DNA from 3 places in the Iodidimonas sp. SYSU 1G8 genome. Region 1 is predicted to be linked to each of the others. Evidence: riboswitches for the same ligand, from Rfam matches in the RefSeq annotation. Region 1 holds a riboswitch; each other region holds the start of a gene.

Region 1 (7,585 bases):
GGCGTCTTCGTCGGGGCGCGGACTGAGCGTCAGGCCGCGGCTGAACGATTCAGCACGTCATCCCGCACCGAGTTCGCAAGGGCGCCGACATCGGCGATATCCGTCTCTGATACGCCCAGCTCGCGCAGCGTCGCCGCCAGATTCTCGATCACGGCATCCACATGGGAGTCGTCGAGGCCCTGTGCCACCAGATGGGCATGGCCCTCCCGCATGGACTTGCCCGAGTAGCCATTGGGACCGCCGGTGACCATGGTGAGAAAACCGCGTTGCTTCGCCCGCTGACGCTCCATGTCCACGCCGTCGAAGAACCTGGCGATCCGGTCATCGGCGAGCACCTTGCCGTAGAACACGTCCACCGCCGCCTTGATCGCCGGCGCGCCGCCGAGCCGCTTGTAGAGACTTTCCATGTAGCCCTCCATAAGATGCATTCTATATACATCTTTAATCTGTTTCCGATGGATCGTCAAATGGCGAAACAGCCAACCAGCGAGTTCTTCTCCTATGCGCCTGACGCAACATACCGACTACGCCCTCCGCGTGCTTATCCACGTCGGCCTCAAGCGGGGCGAAGCCTCGACCATCCGAGAGATTTCGGAAAGCTATGGCGTTTCGCGCAACCATCTGATGAAGGTCGCCAATACGCTGGGGCGGCTTGGGTTTGTCGTGCCCACTCGGGGCCGCGGCGGCGGCCTTGTGCTGGCGCGCGGCCCGGCGGAGATCAATATCGGGGACGTGGTGCGCGACATGGAGGAGAACCTGACTCTGGTCGAATGTTTTCGCAGCGCCGACAATACCTGTCCGATTGCCGGCATCTGCCGTCTGGAGCGCGTTCTGGCCCAAGCGCTTAAATCCTTTCTGGCGGTTCTGGACGGCGTCACCCTGGCTGATCTGCTGTCGGACGGCGGTGCGCTCCGGCTCAGACTGGGCATTGGTGGGCCTGTCACGTCATCGTGATCAGGAAGAAATTGGCTGCGAATAAAAAACATTCCGGTAGAATAGTCTTTCAGCACCCAAGCCCCCTCAAGCTGATGTGCTGACGGCTGGACGGGAACGTCTGCAGCGTCTCCCCGTCCAGCCACCTGGGTTCCGGCGCATCTCGGTGGTCAAACCCGCGAATTGGGTCTAGGCTGCCTGAATGCTGGACCTTCGCAAAGTCGCCGACGACCTCTCGAACCGCTTGCGGGAACTGACTGACCGCGCCGATCGGCTTGAGCACGACCTTCGCCTGCCCCTCGATCCGGACTTCGCCGAGCAAGCCACGGATATGGAATCGGCCGAGGCCAATCAGGCCCTCGAAGAGTCGAGCCGCGCCGAGATTGTCCAAATCCGCGCGGCGCTTGCGCGCATCGAAGAAGGCGAGTACGGCATCTGCACGACATGCGGCGATCCCATCGCCGAAGCCCGCCTTCAGGCCCTGCCTTACACGCCGCAGTGCATCGAATGCGCCCGGCGGAACTGAGCGTTTCGGCACTAAAATAATCCCATGCGGTCCGAGAGATTTGCGCAGGGCGTATAATCGCCTAAATCTAGTGCGAACACGGGGCCGGGGGCGGCATCACAATACCGAGGAGATCACGAACATGCTGAAGTTCACGCGTCGCGGAGTCCAGGCGGCGGCATTGGCGGTCGCTCTGGTCACGGGGACGGCTTCCGTCGCGCTGTATCCCAGTCAGCCGGCCCAGGCGGCGTCCGAAGCCGACGCGCATGAACTGGTATCCGCCGCGCGCTTCGCCTTTGACGACCTGACCGACCGGGGCTCGCACGCGACTTTGCGCGCCCTGCTCAAGGACGCCAAGGGCGTGATGATCTTTCCGTCCGTGATCAAGGGCGCGATCGGCATCGGCGGCGAAGGCGGCAGCGGCGTATTGCTGGTGCGCGGAGAAGATGGGGTCTGGAGCTATCCGGGCTTCTACCATCTCAGCTCGATCAGCATCGGCCTCCAGCTCGGCGGCCAGGAAAACCGTTTTCTCCTGATCCTGATGACCGACAACGCCGTGCGTCGGGTCATGAGCGGCGACGTACAGATCGGCGCCGATCTGAGCGCGGTCGCCGTCGAATCCGGCGTCGACAAGGCGACCGGCACAACGACCGGCCGCCGCGACATCTACTATCACGCCGAAACCCAGGGCGGCCTGTTCGCCGGGGTCAGCCTGGAAGGCACCAAGATCAAGTCCCGCAACAAGATGGCGGCCAAGTATTACGGCGGCAGCGTCACCTCGCGCGACATCCTAATCGAGCGCCGTGTCTCGAACCCGCAGGCCGAGGAGCTCCGGACCCTCGTCTCCTCGCAGTCGGGCCTCTAGCCGCCCGACGCGGCCAGGGCCTGCTCCAGGTCGGCGAGAATATCGTCGATATGTTCCAGGCCGATGGACAGGCGCACATAGCCATCGGTCACACCCGTGGCCAGCTGTTCCTCCGGGGATAGCTGGCTGTGGGTCGTGCTGGCCGGATGAATGGCCAGGCTGCGCGCATCGCCGATGTTGGCGACGTGGTAGAACATCTTCAGTGCATCGATGAAACGGCGGCCCGCATCGACGCCTCCCGCCAGTTCGAAGCCGATCAGCCCACCATAGCCCTGTTTCAGGTAGGCGTCCGCCCGGCGGCGCGCCTCGCCCTTCTGCTGGCTCGGATGGATGACGCGGGTGACGTCGCCGCGGGCGGCGAGCCACGCCGCGACCTTGTTGGCATTGGCGCAGTGCCGCTCCATCCGCAGCGGCAGCGTCTCCAGCCCCTGCGCGATCATGAACGCATTCATCGGGCTCAGTGCGGGGCCAAGGTCACGCAGCAGCACTGTCCGCGCGCGCATGATGTAGGCGATGGGTCCCAGCGGCCGGACCGCGTCGGTCCAGACCGCGCCATGATAGCTCGGATCGGGCTGGGTGAGATTGGGCTGACGGTCGGAATGCGCCTCCCAGTCGAAGCGTCCGCTGTCGATGATCATGCCGCCGATCGAAGTGCCGTGACCGCCGATATATTTGGTCAGGGAGTACACGATGATGGCCGCGCCATGGTCAAACGGCCGGCACAGCAGCGGCGCGGCCGTGTTGTCCATGATCAGCGGGATCCCTGCCTCGCGTCCGATGGCCGCCACTTCCGAAATGGGGAAGACCTGCAACTTGGGATTCGGCAACGTCTCGGCGTAATAGGCCCGGGTGCGCGCATCGGTTGCCCGGCGGAAATTCTCCGGGTCGGAGGGATCGACGAAGCGGACCTCGATGCCTTGGGCGCGCAACGTATTGGCGAACAGATTCCAGGTCCCGCCATAGAGATCGGTCGAGCTCACCACATTGTCGCCCGCCGATGCCAGGTTCTGAAGCGACAGCGCCGACGCAGCCTGTCCCGAAGCGACCGCGAGCGCGGCCGCGCCGCCCTCCAAGGCCGCCATCCGGTCTTCCAGCACCCCGGTCGTCGGGTTCATGATCCGGGTATAGACATTTCCCAACTCCTCCAGCGCGAACAGACGGCGCGCATGGTCCGCGTCGCGGAACTGGTAGGACGTGGTTTGATAGATCGGCACGGCCACCGCGCCGGTCGTGGAATCGGCGCGATAGCCTGCGTGGAGCACCAGTGTTTCAGGGTTCGGGCTCTTTGTTCCACTCATGTGAGGCTCCTTGGACGATGCCAGTATGGTTGGCGAGCATGCCCGGCAGCCATGCCGGATGCAACGCCCCCACCTCATGCCGCCGCCAAAACTCCCCCATGCGGGCAGCATAATACCCCTCGTGACCGGAGACAATTCGGGCTCCAGCGCCAAGGTCCGCGGCTTCGCTTGGGGTTGCCGATGTCAACCTGATTATCACGAAATCGCGATCATCAATGCGCTTGACGATACCCCCTGCCGAGCACAAGATGTTGCGTCCACGGTGCCTCGAACAGTCATATTTGGGGTAAAAGGGAAGCCGGGAAGCAGGCAAAAACCCTGCGAATCCGGGGCTGCCCCCGCAACTGTAGGCGGCGAGCAACTGTCGTTCGCGTCACTGGCGGCAACGCCGGGAAGGCCAGGCAGAAGCGGTGACCCGCAAGCCAGGAAACCTGCCGTGGAAGTTGGAAACGTCCCTGGGCGGAGGGCCTTGGGGGTGCATGCCGGAGTTTAGCGCCGGATAGCGTCCTTCGATTCCCCGCCACGAGAAGAGAAAGAAACGCTGTATGTCTTCGCTCGCTTACGACTTCGACCGTAACGGACATCTGGTGCCGCAACAGCAGCCCGCAGCGCGTCTTCCCATTCCACCATCGCAGCTTCCCTTCAAATTCTCGGCGGACGCGTCATCGGCCGAGCCGGCCAAGCGCGCGCCGCTGCCCATGCCGCTGGCGCCGAAGCCGACCCCGGCCGACCTCGTGCTCGATCGCGGCCGCGACGCCCTGCTGACGCCCTTCGGCAAGGCGACGCTCGAAGATCGGTACCTGCTGCCCGGCGAGTCCTACCAGGATATGTTCGCGCGCGTCGCCTGTGCCTATGCCGACGATGTGGAACACGCGCAGCGCATCTATGACGCGGTCTCGCGGCTGTGGTTCATGCCCGCGACGCCGATCCTGTCCAATGGCGGCACCACGCGCGGCCTGCCGATCTCATGCTTCCTCAACACGGTGCCCGATTCCCTCGACGGCATCGTCGACATCTGGAACGAGAATGTCGCGCTGGCGTCCAATGGCGGCGGCATCGGCACCTATTGGGGCAACGTGCGCTCCATCGGCGAGCCGGTGAAGGGCTGCGGCGAGACCTCGGGGATCGTGCCTTTCATCCATGTGATGGACAGCCTGACCCTGGCGATCAGCCAGGGTTCGCTGCGCCGTGGCTCGGCGGCCGTCTATCTGGACATTCACCATCCGGAAATCGAGGAGTTCCTCGAAATCCGCAAGGCGTCCGGCGATTTCAACCGCAAGGGCCTGAACCTGCACCACGGCATCAACGTCACCGATGCCTTCATGGAAGCGGTGCGCGACGGCGCCATGTTCCCTCTGGTCAGCCCGAAGACCGGCCAGACCATCCGCGAGGTCAACGCCCGCCAGCTCTGGCAGCGCATCCTGGAGACGCGCATCCAGACCGGTGAGCCCTACATCCTCAATATCGACGCGGTGAACCGGGCATTGCCCAAGCATCAGCGCGATCTCGGCCTGAAGGTGTCCACGTCCAATCTGTGCAGCGAGATCACCCTGCCGACCGGTGTCGACCACCATGGCGAGGAGCGCACGGCCGTGTGCTGCCTGTCGTCGCTGAACGTCGAGACCTGGGATCAGTGGAACAACGAGCCGGGCTTCATCGAGGATGTCATGCGCTTCCTCGACAACGTGATGACCCAGTTCATCGAAGAAGCGCCCGACAGCATGAAGCGCGCCCGCTATTCGGCGTTCCGCGAGCGGTCGGTCGGCCTGGGCGTCATGGGCTTCCACTCGTTCCTGCAGGCGCGCGGCATTCCCTTCGAGAGCGCCATGGCCAAGTCGTGGAACATGAAAATCTTCCGCAAGATCCGCCGCGAGGCCGACGCGGCCTCGGTCGCGCTGGCGGAAGAGCGCGGCCCCTGCCCCGATGCGCTGGAGCGCGGCATGAAGGCGCGCTTCAGCCACAAGCTGGCCATCGCCCCGACCGCCTCGATCAGCATCATCTGCGGCGGCACCAGCGCCTGCATCGAGCCGATCCCGGCCAACATCTATACCCACAAGACGCTGTCCGGCGCCTTCCCGGTCCGCAATCCGTATCTGCAGGACCTGCTCGCGCGCAAGGGCGAGGATACCGCGGAAACCTGGCAGTCCATCGTCGAGCATGAAGGTTCGGTGCAGCATCTGGCGTGCCTGGACGAAGACGAGAAGGCGGTATTCCGCACCGCGTTCGAGATCGACCAGCGCTGGCTGATCGACCTGGCGGCCGACCGGACGCCCTTCATCTGCCAGAGCCAGTCCCTGAACCTCTATCTGCCAGCGGACATCGACAAGTGGGACTTGCACATGCTGCACTGGACCGCTTGGGAAAAGGGCATCAAGAGCCTGTATTACTGCCGCTCGAAATCGATCAGCCGCGCCGCTTTCGCGGGCCAGCTCGAAAAGGCCGAGATGCACGTGGTCCAGGGTGAGCGCACGGATTACGAGGAGTGCCTCGCATGTCAGTGAGCGACCTGTCCCATGTCGACCCGCGCAGCCTGATCGGTACCGGCAAGGTCGGCCTGCTGACGGCCACCGGCACCTATGACGTCGATCGCTATCCATGGGCCTACGATTTCTGGAAACGCCAGCAGCAGACGCACTGGATGGGCGAAGAGGTGCCGCTTGGCGCGGACATCAAGGACTGGACCTCGGACCGTGTGACGCCGGCCGAGCGCGCCCTGCTGACCCAGATTTTCCGCTTCTTTACCCAGTCGGACGTGGAAGTGGGCGACAACTATCTGAAGCGCTACATCCCGATCTTCCAGCCGATCGAGGTGCAGATGATGATGGCCGCCTTCACCAACATGGAAACGGTGCATATCGACGCCTACGCCCTGCTGCTGAAGACGCTGGGCATGCCGAAGGCCGAATTCGAAGCGTTCCGCGACTATCGTGAAATGCGCGACAAGGCCGACTACATGCACACCTTCGGTGTCGGCACGGTGTCGGACGTGGCCCGTACGCTGGCCATGTTCGGCGCGTTCACCGAGGGCATGTCGCTGTTCGCCAGCTTCGCCATGCTGCTGAACTTCCCGCGCCACAACAAGATGAACGGCATGGGCCAGATCGTGTCATGGTCGGTGCGGGACGAGAGCCTGCACTGCGAGGGCATCATTCGGCTTTACCATCAGTGGAATCGCGAAACCGGCGCCGTGACCAAGGCCGTGCGCGACGACATCATCGACGTGGCCAAGACCATGGTCCATCTGGAGGAACAATTCGTCGATCTGGCCTTTGGCCTGGGCGGGATCCAGGGCATGACCGCCGAGGACATCCGCGCCTATGTTCGTTATGTCGCCGACTGGCGGCTGACCCAGCTGAAGCTGTCGCCCGTGTTCGGCTACTTCAGCGAGCACGACAACACCTACAGCCAGATCAAGGCGCATCCGCTGCCGTGGCTGGTGGAAATCCTGAACGGTGTCGAGCACGCCAACTTCTTCGAGCAGCGCGCCACGGAATATTCGAAGGGCGCGACAAAGGGAAGCTGGGATGGCGCCAATGGCGTCTGGGCCGCCTTCGATGCCAAGCGCCAGCCGAAGGAAGAGCAGAAGCTGCTGGTCTAGGGATCAGGAACCTTGTTTCCGGCCGGCCTCAGGCTCTCGCCTTGGGCGACATCAGCTTCTGGATCTGCCGGGAATCAGCGACCAGCCTGTCCTGCGAATCCCAAATCTCGCCGTCTTCCTCGAAGAATCCGCGCGTCAAAAGGCGCGTGGTGAAACGGAACCGCAGCCACCCCGGCGCGGGGCGCCGGCGCAGATGGGTGGTCAGCTCGATTGTCGGCACCCAGCCGGTCGCGCCGACCACGTTGAAGATCGCCGGCGGCACGGCATCGGCGAACATCAGAACCGAATACAGATCGGGCTCGAGCCCATCCTTGAAACGGATATAGCCCGCCATCTCCCCGACCCCGTGCGGCGTCGCCCTCGCCCAGCCCATGTGGGTGGGGTGA
Region 2 (7,585 bases), 150 kb from region 1:
TTCCTTCAGCTCGCACAGGTAATTGTCCAGCGCGGCCAATGCCTCGTCTCCGTCGCCCACGGCGCCACAGTCCTTGTCGAGGCCGCTACGCGCGGCCAGATCGAGGATGTCACGGCGCAGGATCTTGAGGCGGCGCGGGTCCATGCCCGACGCCTCGTAATATTCGTCCACCAGCGCTTCCAGGTCCTTCAGCGCTCCGTAACTCTCGGCCCGGGTCAGCGGCGGCGTCAGATGATCGATGATGACGGCGCCAGCGCGGCGTTTGGCCTGGGTTCCCTCGCCCGGGTCGTTGACGATGAACGGATAAAGATTGGGCATGGGCCCCAGCGCAGCCTCCGGCCAGCAACCGGCGGAGAGCGACACCGCCTTGCCCGGCAGCCATTCCAGATTGCCGTGCTTGCCCAAGTGAACGGCCGCATGGGCGCGGTACTCGTGGCGCAACCACGCATGAAAGGCCAGATAGTTGTGCGGCGGCACCAGATCGGGGTCGTGATAGGTCGCTGCCGGATCGGTGTTGTAGCCGCGCGCGGGCTGCACGCAGACCGCCACCGAGCCGAACATGAGCACGGACAGGACGAAGCCGGGCTCTCCATGCCGTTCGCTGAAGAACGGGTCGCTCTCCGGCGCGCCCCAGCGGCTGGCCACCTCCGCCTGGCTGGAGCCGGGAAGACCGGCGAAGAACGCCTGGTACGCCGTCAGCGGATAAAAGACGCCGCCCTCGCGTGTCGCACGGTCAGGCAGCGCGTTGGTCGGACCACGCGACAGCAGCGCCATCAGCGCCGTTCCGCTCGCGGGAACGTCAGGCACATCGTAACCAGCATCGGCCATCGCCCGGAGGATGACCACGGCGCTTTGCGGGGTATCGAGCCCTACCCCATTGCCCAGCCGGCCATCGCGATTGGGGTAGTTCGCGAGGATCAGCGCCACGCGGCGCGAGGGCGCGGGCGTCGCCGCGAGCCTTGTCCAGGCCAGGGCGAGATCGGCGACGAAATCGACGCGGTCCGCAAGCGGCCTGTGGGCGACGATGGGGCACTGGGTGCGCGCATCGAACCGCGTTTCAGCCTTGAAAGCGACGGCCCGGCTGATGATCCGTCCATCCACCTCGGGCAAGGCGACGTTCATGGCCATGTCGCGGGGCGACACACCCTGATTGCCTGAGGCCCAGGCCACTTCCGAGCCGCCTGAGAGAATGACCTGCAACACGGGGCAATCGGTGTCGTCCAGCGGCGACATGCCGCGCGCGCCACCCGGCGCCGAGACTGCGAAGGAGGTGCAGTTCAGCACCGCCGAGGGTGGCCATTGGGTAAGCAGATCACGCAGGATCGCCGCCGACTCCGGGTCCCGTAACCCCTGGAGAAACACGGGCACCGGATCGAGGCCTCTCGCAACGAGCGCCGAGATCAGCGCGTCGATGGCCTCCGTGTTCCCCGCCTGCACCAGCGCGCGATAGAACAGCACCGGCACCCGGCCGCCACCGCCGATCCAGCGCGCCTCGAGAGCGTCGCGATCAGGCTGGCCCTCGCCCGGCCAGTACAAGCCGGCATTGGGAAGCGGCGCCGGTTCAAGCCACGGGCCCGCGGCGCATCCCGCCAGAGCGGCGGCATACCGCAAAAATTCTCCCGCGTTACGAATGCCACCATGGCGCAGATAGGCCCACAAGCGCTGATACGGCGCGCCCTGAAGGCTGGACATGGCCTCGAATTCCGGTTCCGGCCGGTCGTCGCCCGGCAAGGCCAGGAAAACGATGTCGCGGGCGCGGCAGGCGTCGGCGAGCTGCTCGAGGCCATAGGGCCAGTAGGAACGACCTCCGAGAAGATGCACGACAACAAGACGGGCATGGACGATCACGCTTTCGACGTAGAGATCGACCGACAGATTGTGCCGCAGGCGCAGCAGGTTCGCGAGGCGCACCCGGGGGAACCCGTCGCCCAGATCGTCCGCCGCGCGCGCTAGGCACGCCAGTTCGGTATCAGCGGCGGACAACACGACGATATCGCCCCGTGTCTGCCCCAGATCGACCGCCTCGGCGCCGTCGTCCACGGTCCCTGGCTGTGTCGCAAGAAGATGCATCAGGTCATCGCGGCCAACAGCGCCGCGCTGATGACATCGCGCTCGAGACCGGTTTCACCGATCACGACCAGGCGGGTCGTGCGCATCTCTCTCGGGTCCCAGCTCCGGTCGTAATGATGCTGGATACGCGAGCCGACAGCCTGGATCACCATCCGCATGTCCCGCCCCGCCACGGCGGCGAAGCCTTTGAGGCGAAGGATGTCATGGGTCTCGATAACCGTTTGCATCGCCGCGATCAGCCTTGCCGGATCGGCGACCGTGCCGCCCTCCAGCACGAAGCTGTCGAAATCATCATGGTCGTGATCGCCGTCGGCGTCGTGATGGGAGGGGCGAGAGTCCAGATCGTCCTCGGCCCCGGCCTTCAGCCCGAGCAGTACATCCGCGTCGAGCTTGCCCTGGACCACGGAGAGCAGCTTGACCGAGGGGGGCAGCATCGTGCGCAACAGGGCGCGCGTGTCCTCCAGCGGGGCGTGTTGCAGCAGATCCGTCTTGTTGAGCAGGACCAGATCCGCGCAGGCCAACTGGTCCTCGAACAGTTCCTCCAGCGGATTGTCGTGATCCAGCGCGCCGTCGGCCGCGCGCTGGGCCGCCAGTGCGTCCTCGTCATCCGCGAAGCGGCCCTCGGAAACAGCCGCCGCGTCGACCACGGTCACCACGCCGTCCACGGTGACCCGGGTGCGGATTTCGGGCCAGTTGAAAGCGCGCACCAGTGGCTTTGGCAGGGCGAGGCCCGACGTTTCGATGATGATGTGATCGGGCGGCGCGGCGCGGTCCAGCAACATCTGGATCGTGGGCAGGAAATCATCGGCGACGGTACAGCAGATGCATCCGTTGGCCAGTTCGACGATGTCCTCGTCGCGGCAGGTCTCCTCGCCACAGCCCTTGAGCAGATCGCCATCGATACCCACGTCGCCGAATTCGTTGACGATCAGTGCCAGGCGGCGACCGCCCGCGTTCCGCAGCAGGTTCCGGATCAGCGTTGTCTTGCCGGCGCCGAGGAAGCCGGTGATGACGGTGGCGGGGATCTTGGCGGTCATTCGTCCTGTCCTTCATGAACGGCATGGGAAAGGACGGGACACATGGACCAAAGGCGCCGCGACACGGGCAACCGATGGACACTACGTGCCCCGGTGCACCCCGCCCGGGCCTTACGCTATCGATGATTCGAGCCGGTCTCCTGGCTCGCGGGTCACGGCCACCCTGCCCGCCTTCCCAGCGCCTGCGCGCCAGTGGCATCCACGGCAGAATGGCTATCCGCTTACAGTTGCGGGGGCAGCCGCGGCATTGCGACCCTCGTCGCGCACCGCATTCCCGTTGGACGTTTCCGTCCGCTCGAATGCTTCAGTCATACGCCCGGCAGCACCGGGCGGTCAATCTAGGCGTCGAAGATGAAGGTCTCGGCAGGGTTTCGCGCCTGCCAACCGTGGCGCTCCAGCTCCGGGTCGAGATGTTCCTCTTCCGGATAACCCACGCAAAGATAGCCGGTGAAGCGCCACGCGGCGGGCATGGCAAGGTCCCGGGCCAGACGCTCCGGATCGAGGATGGACAGCCAGCCGATACCCAACCCCGCCGCCCGAGCCGCCAGCCATAGCGTGTGGATGGCGCAGACGGTCGAATGGACCAGCGTCTCCGGCATGGTCCGGCGACCGAGACCGTGCCCGGCCCGCGGCTCCATGTCGGTGAACACCGCCAGATGAACAGGCGCATCGAGGCCAGCAAGCTTCAGGGACTGGTAGAGCGCCGCCTTCTCGCCCTCGTAGCCGGCCAACGCGGCATAGTTGGCGGCGCGGAAATTCTCGGCTACCGCCTCGCGGAGCGCAGGCGTCGTCACGCGGACGAAGCGCCAGGGCTGGCTGTTGCCCACGCTGGGAGCGAGCGCCGCCAAGTCGAGCAGATGCCGCACCAGCATATCCGGCACCGGATCGGTCCGGAACCGCCTGACGTCACGACGCCAGGCAAGGAGCGATTCCAGGTTCTCAAGAGCATCCTGTCCGGGACCGGGTTCCCTGGCGGTCATGCGCAAGCGGGCCGGTTCACGTAGTCGACTCGCCAACCCGCGCCGCCGAACGAGGTCATGGCGGTAGCCGACAAATGATCGACGGCGAAGCCGAGCGCCCTGCCCGCGGGCATATCGAGGGCGACGGCGAGCGCGGCGCGGATGGTTCCGGCGTGGGCGATCAGCCATAGCGTCCTGCCCGCATGATCGGCCTCGATCTCCCGCATGGCGGCCCTGACACGCGCGACCACGTCGTCGAAGCTTTCTCCGGCTGGCGGCCGAAACGCGGCCATGCCATCGAGAGTATCCGGCATCAGCCCCTGCGACACCGTGTAGTCCCTCCCCTCCCAGTCACCGAACGACTGCTCGACCAAGCCGTCGCGAAGGTCCTGCGGCAAGCCGAGGGATTGGCAGATCACCGCCGCCGTGGAGCGGGCGCGCCGGAGCGGGCTGACCAGCAGAGCATCAGGCCGGGATACGGCCCATTCGCCGACGAGGGTGGCCTGAAACGGAAGGACATCCACGTCCAGTCTGCCGCAGAAGCCGGCAGAGGGCGCCGTCGCCGCATGGCGAAACCATATCCATCTGGTGGCTGACACCGGACGTCCTTCTTTTGAACCGTTCGCACCTTCACGACGCCACGCTGACGCGACATGACGCGGATGGCGTGATCAGGCGAGAAAACTGAACCGATTCTGAGACAGCGCTGGCATGGACTCACGCAAGGTGGCTGGGCCGGCGACGCTGATCCGAGATCGAGAGATACGCCCACCAACCGTAGACATTACGCAGCAAAAACCACGAGTTAGCAGGCAGGGGGAATGGCGGAGAGGATGGGATTCGAACCCACGATACGGCTTTTGACCGTATAACGGTTTAGCAAACCGCCGCCTTCGGCCACTCGGCCACCTCTCCACCGCCGTTCGTACTCAAGAGGCGGCGGGGTGTCAACGGTTTAGCCGAGCGAATGCAGGATCAGGGCTCGATATCGTCCACATCGACCTGTCCGCTGAGCCGGCGCTGTACGTGGGACCAGGACATGCCGACCGCCATGACGATGCTGAGAACGATCTGAATCAGGAAGGCGAGCACCCAGGGCGTCTCCACGTCCAACATCCGATAATCGACGAGGAGCCAGATGAAGACGGCGAACACCGCCACGATCAGGGCGATACCCATCGGCCCGAGCGACAGCCAGGTGGCGCGGAAGTAAATGCCAAAGCCGGCGACCAAAAGCAGGCCGATCAGTATCTTGAGCGGAATGTCCCCACTGCCCTCGGCCTCTCCGAAGGCGCTGACCCAATGGAAATAGGACAGGCCAAAGGGGTTGAACGTGGCGAAGACAAGCACCGCGGCGGCCAGCCAGCGGATGAGGAAACCTTTCCAGGAAAGTCCGCTGGCGGCCATGGCGCTGATCCTTATTGCGAGTCGGCGGAGGCCATTCCCGTCGTGGTGGGCTTGACGAACTTCAGGGTCATGCGGTCGCTTTCGCCGACGGCCATGTAGCGTTCGCGGTCCTGATCGCCGAGCCGGAAGCTGGGCGGCAGGGTCCACACACCCTTGGGGTGATCCTTGGTGTCCAGCGGATTGGCGTTGATCTCGGACCGTTCGGCGGTCTGGAAGCCGGCGCTCTCGGCCAGCTTGATCACCGTCTCTTCGGTGACGTAGCCATTGGCGGCCACCGGGTCCTGCGGCAGTTCGGGATCGCCCCGATGCTCGACGACACCGAGCACGCCGCCCGGCTTCAGTGCCTTGAACATGGCGGCGAAGGCCTCGGCCGCGAAATTGCTGGCCATCCAGTTGTGGACGTTGCGGAAGGTGAGCACCATGTCGGCGGAGCCCTCGGGCGCGATATCGGTCTTGCCCGGGCCGAACGCGGTGAAGGTCACAGTGCCATACAGCGCCGGATCGGCGGCGACACGGTCCTTCAGTGCCTTGTTCAGCTTGGGGCCATAACCGGTGCCATCGCCCTCGTCGAAGATGGCGGCGGTGTACTTGCCCTTCCCCGCCACGTAAGGCGCGAGAATGTCGGTGTACCAGCCGCGTCCCGGCCAGATCTCGACGACATTCATGGTGGGCTGCAGTCCGAAAAAGGCCAAGGTCTGTTCAGGGTGCCGGTACTTGTCGCGCGCCGTGTCCTCGGGGAGGCGGTGCTTGCCGGCGATCACGGCCTCAAGCGACCCGGCAGCGGGTGGCGCGGCGGGCGTGACGCTCGAGCCGCTGACCGCGCCTGAGGTGTCCGTGGCGGCCGGGCCGGCAGGAGGCGCATCGCCAGGCTTGGCGTCGTCCGCGCCATTGTCGCAGGCTACGAGGAGCGAGGCCGCGAGCAGGGCGGCGAAACTAAGCGATTTATGCATGGATCTTCCCGTTCTTGCCGTTCAGATCCAGGAGCATACTCCGCCAGCCGCCGACGCGCCACCCGGGTGGGCTTCCCCGGATGGCGCCGGCCAATTCGCGCTCAGTGGTGCAGGACCCATTCCCGGGCCAGGCGCTGTGCCTCGGCGATTTCGGCCGGGTTCATCAGTTCAGCGAGGTCGGCGCGTTCCTCACGGGCCCGCTCGTCGCCCATCATGGCGGCGAGGTTGAACCATTTGTGGGCGCGCACGTAATCGACCGGCTCGCCGTGACCCGTGGCGTAGGCCAGGCCCAGCTCGAAGAGCGCCTCGGCGCCGTCCAGGGTCGAGGGCGCCGGCGCCGCGGGGGCGCTGTGCGAGAAGCTGTGGGTTGTATCGAACATGACTGATGTCTCCGTGTCTTCGATTCAACAACAAGGAGACTTTGGGGCCGCCAGCCTGAACGGAATGTTAACGAAACGACTTTTTGCAGCGCCGCGCAAAAAAAATGGCGGGCCCCGAGCCCGCCATTCCGACCGCGATGGTTGAAGGTATCAGGCTACGGCCTTGGCCGCCGCCTCGCGTGCCGCCCGAACCTTGTCATTGGTCTGGTTGAACAGGAGCTTACGGCGCGCGGCCTCTTCCTCCTCGGTCAGCTTGCGCTCGGTGAGTTCCTTGCCGACCTTACGGCCCTTCTGCACCGCGGGACGTTCGGCGACTTCGTCGATCCAGCGTTTCAGATGGGGGAAATCCTTCAGCACGTCTTCCTGAATCAGACGGGGCAGCAGCATGGCCCAGGGCCAGGCGATCATGTCGGCGATGCTGTAGTCGGCGCCGGCGAGATATCTGTTCACCGACAGCTGGGCATCCATGACGCCCGACAGCCGGTCGACCTCGCCCACGAAACGCTTCGTGCCATATTCCAGCTGCGAGGCGTCGTCGATCAGGTTCTTGGCGTAGTTCTTGAAGTGGTTGGCATTGCCCATCATCGGGCCGAGATTGGCCATCTGCCAGTGCACCCATTGCAGCACCTTGTAGCGCTCGGGCCCGGTCTTGGGCAGGAACTGGCCGGTCTTGTCCGCCAGATATTCCAGGATCGCCCCGGATTCGAAGATGGACAGCGGCGCGCCGCCGCCGATGGGATCGTGGTCGATGATGGCGGGCATGCGGTTGTTGGGGCAGATGC
Region 3 (7,585 bases), on a different contig from region 1:
GGCACCTGATACGTCCGGTGGACTGGTATCTGGAACAGCGTGGCTGGGGCGAGCGCACGGAAGGGTACCTGGACGGCGCCTGCGACCTGTTCGTCGATGCCGCGCGCCGCGCGCTCGATGCCGCGGGGTGCCAGGCTTGCGAGGTGGATACGGTCATCACCATCTCGTCCACCGGCATCGCCACGCCCAGCATCGAAGCGCGGGTCCACGGCCGCATGGGTTTCCGGCCCGATGTCCAGCGCGTGCCGGTCTTCGGATTGGGCTGCGCGGGTGGTGTTCAGGGCCTTGCCCTCGCCGACCGTCTGGCCCGCGCCGCGGCCGGTTCCACGGTATTGCTGGTCGCGGTCGAGGTTTGTTCCGCGGCCTTCCGCCTCGATACGCTGACCAAGGCCAATATCGTCGCCACCGCGCTGTTCGGTGATGGCGCCGCGGCCGCCGTGCTTCGATCCGGGGCCGTGGGACTGGCCAGCATCGAGGGCGCGGGCGAGCACCTGTGGGCGGATACTCTGGGCATCATGGGCTGGAGCGTGGACGAAGTCGGTCTCGGGGTGATCTTCGACCGCGAGATTCCACCCTTCGCGCGTGACAATGTCGGACCGGCCATCGACGAAATCCTCCGGCGGATCGGGGTCGAACGGAGTGCCGTCGGCCGGTTCGTCTGTCATCCGGGCGGCGCCAAGGTGGTGCAGGCCCTCGAGGCGACACTGGATCTGGGACAGGGCACGCTCGACCATGAACGCGCCGTCCTCGCGGCCCACGGCAACATGTCGGCCCCGACCGTGCTGTTCGTCATGGACCGCGTGCTGAAGGCGGGGATGCCCGGCCGCGCCGTCATGACGGCGCTGGGACCCGGCTTCTCGTGCGGCTGCGTGTCGCTGGAGCGTGCTGCGTGACCCTCGTCCTGGGCATTCTGGTTTTCGTGACGATGCAGCGGCTGGCGGAACTTGTCCTCGCCAGGCGGAACACGGCCCGGCTCATGGCGCAGGGTGCCATCGAAGCCTCGCCCGGCCACTATCCGCTCATCGTGCTGCTGCACGGCGCCTGGTTGGCCGGGCTCTGGTATCTGGCCGTCGGACAGGACGTGAATGTGGGCTGGCTCGCCGTGTTCGCCGCGCTGCAGGCGCTGCGGGTCTGGGTATTGGTCACGCTAGGCCCGCGCTGGACCACGCGGATCATCATCCTGCCCGGCGCGCCGCTGGTGAGGAAAGGACCCTATCGCTTTCTGAGCCATCCCAACTACTGCGTCGTCGCCGGCGAGATGCTGGTGCTGCCGCTGGTCTTCGGGCTGCTCTGGTATGGTGTTGTGTTCAGCCTGCTGAATGCCGCCATCCTCGCCGTGCGTATTTCGGCCGAGAACAAGGCGCTCGCGCGGTGAGCGTGCCGCCGGCCATGGAAAGACCGGTGTCGGTCGCGACATGGGTGGGCTTTGCCGCCATGTGCCTCGGCATGTTCATGGCGATCCTCGACATCCAGATCGTCGTCACGTCCATGCCGGCGATCCAGAGTGCGCTGGGTATTGCGCCCGAGCGCATGAGCTGGATCCAGACCTCCTATCTGATCGCCGAGATCATCGCGATTCCCCTAACGGGACTTCTGACACGCATGCTCACCATGCGGGTGCTGTTCGTGGCCGCGGTCTGTCTGTTCAGCGCCGCCTCGCTGGGCTGCGCGCTCAGTGACGGGTTCGCCGGGCTGATCGCCTGGCGTGTCGTTCAGGGCTTTGCCGGCGGCGTTCTCATTCCGCTGGTGTTCGCCGCCGTCTTCCTGCTGTTTCCCGCGAGGCTGCAGGGCATCGCCACCACCATTGGCGGCGTCCTCGCCGTGCTGGCGCCCACCATAGGTCCGCTGGTGGGCGGCTGGATCACCGAGACGTTCTCATGGCACTGGCTGTTCCTGGTCAATGTGGCGCCGGGGATGCTCGCCGCCATGCTGGCATTTTTCGCTCTGCCGCGTCAGCGACCCGACTGGAAGCATGCGGCCGTGATCGACTGGCCGGCGCTGCTGCTGATGGCGTCGGCGCTGGCCGCGCTGGAGATCGGGCTCAAGGAGGCGCCGCAACGAGGGTGGGTCTCGACCGTGGTCGTCGGATTGCTGATCCTGAGTGTCGTGGCCTCCATCACCTTCGTGCGCCGGACACTGAAGCGATACTGGCCAATCGTCGATCTCAGGACATTCCATGACCGCCTCTTCAGCGTGGGATGCGTGTTGAGTTTCGTGCTCGGCGTGGGCCTTTACGGCTCGGTTTACCTCATGCCGGTGTTCCTGGGATTCGTCCGGGGCTACGGACCGCTGGAGATCGGCACGGTCATGCTGGTAACTGGCCTGGCCCAGCTGGCGACCGCGCCTCTCGTGGTCTGGCTCGAACGGCGGGTCGACGCGAGGCTGCTGACGGCCTGCGGCTTTACCCTGTTTGGCATCGGCATGGGCATGAGCGTCTTCCAGACTCCGCAGGCGGGCTTCGACGAGATGCTTTGGCCGCAGATCGTGCGTGGCAGCGCGATCATGCTCTGCCTCCTGCCGCCCACGCGTCTCGCGCTGGGTCACCTACCGCCCGAGCGCGTGGCGGACGCCAGCGGCCTGTTCAACCTGATGCGCAATCTGGGCGGGGCGATCGGTATTGCCCTCATCGACACGGTGATCTACGGCCGCGCGGCGCATCATGTCACCCAGCTGGCGGCGGATCTGATGGCTGGCAGCCGCGACGCGGCGCAGTTCGTCGGTTTGCCGCTCAAATTCTTCAAGGGCGTTCCGTTGAGCGGCCTGGACAGCGGCGCCATCGACTTCGCCCGTCCGCTGGTCGAGAAGGCCGGGCTGGTGATGGCGATCAACGAGGCGTGGGCCATGCTGAGTGCGATCACTGTTCTGGCCGTGCTCGCCCTGCTGGCGGTCGCTCCGCGCCGTCGGCGCCCGCGCGGCTGATCCGGAACCGCACGGGAGATACGCCTTTCTCGGCAATTGTAATCCGCCTGTAAGCGGCGTAGGTTCCGCCGCGATGGTGCCCGTGAGGGCTTCAAAGGGAACACGGAAAGGCTGAAGCAGGCCCAGGCCGTGGCTGTCCCCGCAACTGTAAGCGGCGAGTTTCGATGCGATTGACCACTGAGGCCTTGTGCCTTGGGAAGGTGCATCGAGGCGGCGACCCGCGAGCCAGGAGACCTGCCATCGCGTCGTCCTTCCAGCTACCGGGGTAGTGGGTGGTGCGGGTTTCCGCTGTGACGACACCGTAACTGGGTCGCACGCTGGTGGAAGCCGTACAATGGGACGTTGCCTGTCCTTCCTTTCAAGACAAACGACGCGAAACGCGTCCGGCTCGCCGTGCCCGTTCGACCTCCTGACCTTGTGGCTGTGGAGGAAACCGATGCCAATCAATAGAACAAGCCGGCGCAACCGGACATTCGTCAGCGCGGTCGCGCTTTTCGCGGTCGCGACTGGTCACGCCGTCGCCGCCGATGGCGTGCTGCCCGGCGATACCATCGTGGTGACCGGGGCCATGACGCCCGCGCCCGCCTCGGAGCTGGGCTATTCCCTGTCGGTGCTCACCGAGCAGGATATCGTGCAGCGCCAGAATCCGGTCGTCTCGGATCTGCTGCGCAGCGTGCCCAGCGTATCGGTCAGCCGCTCGGGCGGCCCGGGACAGCTCACCCAGATCCGCATGCGCGGCGCGGAAGGCAACCATACGCTGGTACTGATCGACGGCGTCGAGGCCAACGAGCTGAACTTCAACGGCGAATTCGACTATGCCTCGCTGCTGGCCGTGGGCGTCGAGCGAATCGAGGTGCTGCGCGGTGCCCAGAGCGCGCTCTATGGTTCAGATGCCTTGGGCGGCGTCATCAACATCATCACCAAGGGCGGCAAGCCGGGCTTCCAGGCGGAAGGCTCGGTCGAAGGCGGCTCGTTCGGGCAGCGCCAGGTGACGGCGCTGATGTCCGGCGGCGTCGAACGCTTCTATGGCGCGGTCTCTGCCGGCTATTTCGGTACTGACGGCATCAACTTGTCCCGCATGGGCACGGAAAAGGATGGATCGCGCGTCTTCACGGTCAGCGGCAAGGCGACAGCTCTGCTCAGTGACAGCTTCCGGCTGGATGGCACCGCGCGGCTGGTCGACAGCCACAGCGAGACCGACCGGCAGGATTTCGATTTTCCGTCGACGCCGACCAACGGCCTGATCATTGATTCCAGCGACGAGCAGGACAATCGCCAGTTCTATGGCCGGCTGGGCGGCGAACTCTCGCTGTTCGAGGGCACGTGGATTCACAAGGCGGCGGTTCTCTATGCCGACACCGAACGTGAATACATCAACGACAGCAGCGATCTCACGGGCAACAGCGGCTCGCGGCTGAAGTTCGAGTACCAGAACACGGTCAACTTCCAGACCCCGTCCTTTCTCGACGCGGACCACCATGTCACTGTCGCGTTCGAGCGCGAGGAGCAGGATTTCCAGAACTACGGCGCCGTCCCGGACGCGCTGGAGAACCAGAAGCGTTCCGACAGCCAGAACAGCTTCATCGGCGAGTACCGCGTCGGCTTTGCCGAACAGGTGTTCCTGTCCGCCGGCGTGCGTCATGACGACAACGAACTGTTCGCCGACGCCACCACCTACCGCCTCGCGGCGTCCTGGCGGATTCCTGGCAGCGGTACACGCCTGCACGGCAGCCACGGCACGGCGATCACCAATCCCGGCTTCTTCGAACTGTTCGGTTACTTCCCGGATTTCTTCGTCGGCAACCCCGGCCTGAGCCCGGAACGCTCGAGCAGCTTCGACGTCGGTGTCGAGCAGAAGTTCTGGGGTGACCGGATCACCGTCGACGTGACCTATTTCGACGCCAATCTGCACGACGAGATCGTCACGGTATTCGACTCCAATACCTTCCTGACCTCGGTGGAGAATCTGGTCGGCAAAAGCCGCCGCAAGGGTCTCGAGCTGATGCTTTCGGCCAATCTGACGGACGAGCTGTCCATCGGCGGCAGCTATACCTACACCAGCTCCAGGCAGCCGGCCGGCGGTCGTGAAGTGCGCCGTCCCAAGCATCTGGGCAATATCAACGTGAACTACGCGTTCGCGTCCGGTCGCGGCAACGTCAATCTCGACCTGTCGTATAATGGCAAGCAACTCGACAATGAATTCGTCGATACGACGCCTGAATTCATGGTGACGCTCGACGATTACCTGTTGGTGACCCTGGCGGCGAGCTATCGCCTGACCGAAGCCGTCGAAATCTACGGCCGGGTCGAGAATATGATCGACCAGGATTACGAGGAAGTGTTCTCCTACCGCTCCCCGGGCATTGGCGCGTTCGCCGGCCTGCGGGTGAAACTGGGAGAGTAAAGGAATGAAGGCGGCGGGTTGGCATGGCGTTTTGTTCTGCCTGCTCGCCGCCTGTTTCTGCCTGCCCGCCGAGGCGGCGCCCCGGCGCATCGTCTCCATGGGTCTGTGCACCGACCAGCTCGTGATGATGCTGGCCGATGAAGACACCATCCAGTCGGTCCACTGGGTCACGCAGGAAGCGGATGACTCCGCCATGGCCGGACGGGCCGCCCGCTACACAGCCAATCATGGCCTGGCCGAGGAGGTGCTGCGCATGCGGCCGGACCTCGTCTTCGCCGATGGTACCACATCGCCCCTCGCCACCGCCCTGCTGCGGCGCCAGGGCATTCCCATCGTCACCGTGCCCGTCGCCGATACGTTCGAGGGGACACGACGTAACATCCGGCAGGTGGCGGCCGCGCTGGGACGGCCCGCGAAGGGCGAGGCGATGGTCGCCGACTTCGACGCCGCGCTGGTTCGCACGAAGGGCGCCTTGGCCGGCGAAAACAGGCGCGCCCTGGTCTATGGCGCGAACGGCTTCTCCGCCGGCGTGCCCAGCCTGTTCAACGACGTCCTGACCCATCTCGGCTTGACGAATATCGCGGCCAGGCCGGGCATGGCCGGCTGGGTCAGCATGTCGGTCGAGGATGTGCTGCGGGCCGATCCGGATCTGCTGATCCTGGGCGAATATCGTCCCGAAGCGCCCTCCCAGGCCAATCTGATGCTGGAGCATCCGGCGCTGCGGGCCTTGCGGCGTGACCGTCCCGTCGTCAGCGTGGCGACCAATCTCTGGAACTGCGGCACGCCCTTCGTGGCCCGCGCGGCCGCCGTTCTTGTCGAACAGGTGCGCGGCATCGACACGGTGGCGCGGCCATGACGGGGGCGCGCGTCATTCGGGGTCCGGTACTGTACGGGCTGCTGGGCGGCCTCGTCGTCGCGCTGTTCGTGCTCTCCATCATGATCGGGCGCGGCGGCGCGTGGCTTCCCGCGGGAAGCGGCCTCGATCCCGCGGTCGCCGATATCATCCTCTACGAGGTGAGGCTGCCGCGCGCCTTGCTCGGCGTGCTCGCCGGCGCGTCGCTGGGGCTTTGCGGGGCCGCGTTGCAGGGGTTGCTGCGCAACCCGTTGGCCGAACCCGGGCTGGTCGGCGCCTCGAGCGGCGCGGCGCTCGGGGCGGTGATCGTGTTCTATTTCGGCCTGTTCGGCGGCGTGCTCGCCGTGCCGCTCGGCGGGTTCATCGGCGCGCTGGGCGCCCTGCTGCTGCTGTACCTGCTGGCCGGCCGGGCGCCCGAGGCCATGACCCTCATCCTGGCGGGCGTTGCCATCAACGCCTTTGCCGGCGCGCTGACCTCGCTGGCCCTCAATCTCGCCCCCAGTCCTTGGGCGGCGCTGGAGATCGTCTTCTGGATGCTGGGCTCCATCGCCGATCGGGGCATGGAACATGTGATGTTCGCCGCGCCCTTCGCGCTGGCGGGCATGGCACTGGTGACGACGGCGGGCGGCGCGCTCGATGCGCTGAGCCTGGGACAGGACACGGCGCGCAGCCTTGGGTTCAGCCCGCGCAATACCACCATACGGGTGATCCTCGGGACAGGACTTGCCGTGGGCGCGGTGGTTTCCGTCACCGGCATGATCGGTTTCGTCGGGTTGGTGGTCCCGCATCTGCTGCGGCCGTGGGTCGGGCACCACCCGAGCCGGCTGCTGCTGCCGAGCGCCTTGGCGGGCGCGGCGGTGCTGCTGGCCGCGGACATTCTCGTGCGGCTGCCGCTGCGGGGGCCCGAGCTGAAGCTGGGCGTGGTGACGGCCCTGATCGGCGCGCCGTTCTTTCTCCACCTCATCCTCAAGATGCGGCGGATCGATCCATGACGTTGCTCGCCGCCCACGATCTCCATGTCTCGTTCGGTGCCTTGCCCGCGGTGCGCGGTGTCGGCTTCACGGCCGATGCCGGAACGCTCATCGGCCTGATTGGTCCCAATGGCGCGGGCAAGACCAGCCTCATCCGCGCCCTGGCCGATCTGGTTCCGTTCACCGGCGCCGTCGAGATCGACGGCCGAGCCTCCAGCCGTTTTGGCCGTCGGGCCTTCGCGCGGCAGGTCGCCTATCTGGCGCAGAACCAGCCGGTGCATTGGCCTTTCACGGTCTCCGATCTGGTGGCGCTCGGCCGTCTACCGCACCGCGCGCCATTCCAGGGCGCCTCGCGAGATGATCGCGCGGCGGTGGAACGGGCGATCGCGCTCGCGGCCGTCGGCGACCTGTCCGCCCGCCGCGTCGATGCGCTGTCGG

Evidence for each region. A riboswitch is a leader RNA that binds a small molecule or an ion and turns the genes downstream of it on or off. The one in region 1 is predicted to bind cobalamin.
Region 2: another riboswitch for cobalamin. It lies ahead of cobW (cobalamin biosynthesis protein CobW); the one in region 1 lies ahead of WJU17_RS01060 (ribonucleoside-diphosphate reductase subunit alpha).
Region 3: another riboswitch for cobalamin. It lies ahead of WJU17_RS14835 (TonB-dependent receptor); the one in region 1 lies ahead of WJU17_RS01060 (ribonucleoside-diphosphate reductase subunit alpha).

What each region holds. Positions count from the first base shown of each region.
Region 1 is NZ_JBBYXJ010000001.1:216,253-223,837, reverse strand. Features, by position in the region: gene WJU17_RS01090 (DUF2238 domain-containing protein) at 1-26, shown strand, start outside; gene WJU17_RS01085 (group 1 truncated hemoglobin) at 30-428, opposite strand; gene WJU17_RS01080 (Rrf2 family transcriptional regulator) at 502-954, shown strand; gene WJU17_RS01075 (TraR/DksA family transcriptional regulator) at 1,136-1,459, shown strand; gene WJU17_RS01070 (lipid-binding SYLF domain-containing protein) at 1,581-2,303, shown strand; gene WJU17_RS01065 (PLP-dependent transferase) at 2,300-3,601, opposite strand; cobalamin riboswitch at 3,845-4,055, shown strand; gene WJU17_RS01060 (ribonucleoside-diphosphate reductase subunit alpha) at 4,147-6,102, shown strand; gene WJU17_RS01055 (ribonucleotide-diphosphate reductase subunit beta) at 6,093-7,199, shown strand; gene WJU17_RS01050 (thioesterase family protein) at 7,228-7,585, opposite strand, start outside.
Region 2 is NZ_JBBYXJ010000001.1:67,176-74,760, reverse strand. Features, by position in the region: gene cobN (cobaltochelatase subunit CobN) at 1-2,070, opposite strand, end outside; gene cobW (cobalamin biosynthesis protein CobW) at 2,070-3,107, opposite strand; cobalamin riboswitch at 3,220-3,421, opposite strand; gene bluB (5,6-dimethylbenzimidazole synthase) at 3,446-4,087, opposite strand; gene WJU17_RS00360 (histidine phosphatase family protein) at 4,084-4,665, opposite strand; tRNA gene WJU17_RS00355 (tRNA-Ser) at 4,889-4,981, opposite strand; gene WJU17_RS00350 (DUF6524 family protein) at 5,042-5,473, opposite strand; gene WJU17_RS00345 (methyltransferase) at 5,485-6,423, opposite strand; gene WJU17_RS00340 (SEL1-like repeat protein) at 6,525-6,803, opposite strand; gene WJU17_RS00335 (glutathione binding-like protein) at 6,954-7,585, opposite strand, start outside.
Region 3 is NZ_JBBYXJ010000002.1:801,401-808,985, forward strand. Features, by position in the region: gene WJU17_RS14820 (type III polyketide synthase) at 1-893, shown strand, start outside; gene WJU17_RS14825 (isoprenylcysteine carboxylmethyltransferase family protein) at 926-1,375, shown strand; gene WJU17_RS14830 (DHA2 family efflux MFS transporter permease subunit) at 1,435-2,919, shown strand; cobalamin riboswitch at 2,977-3,176, shown strand; gene WJU17_RS14835 (TonB-dependent receptor) at 3,356-5,323, shown strand; gene WJU17_RS14840 (ABC transporter substrate-binding protein) at 5,328-6,179, shown strand; gene WJU17_RS14845 (iron ABC transporter permease) at 6,176-7,168, shown strand; gene WJU17_RS14850 (ABC transporter ATP-binding protein) at 7,165-7,585, shown strand, end outside.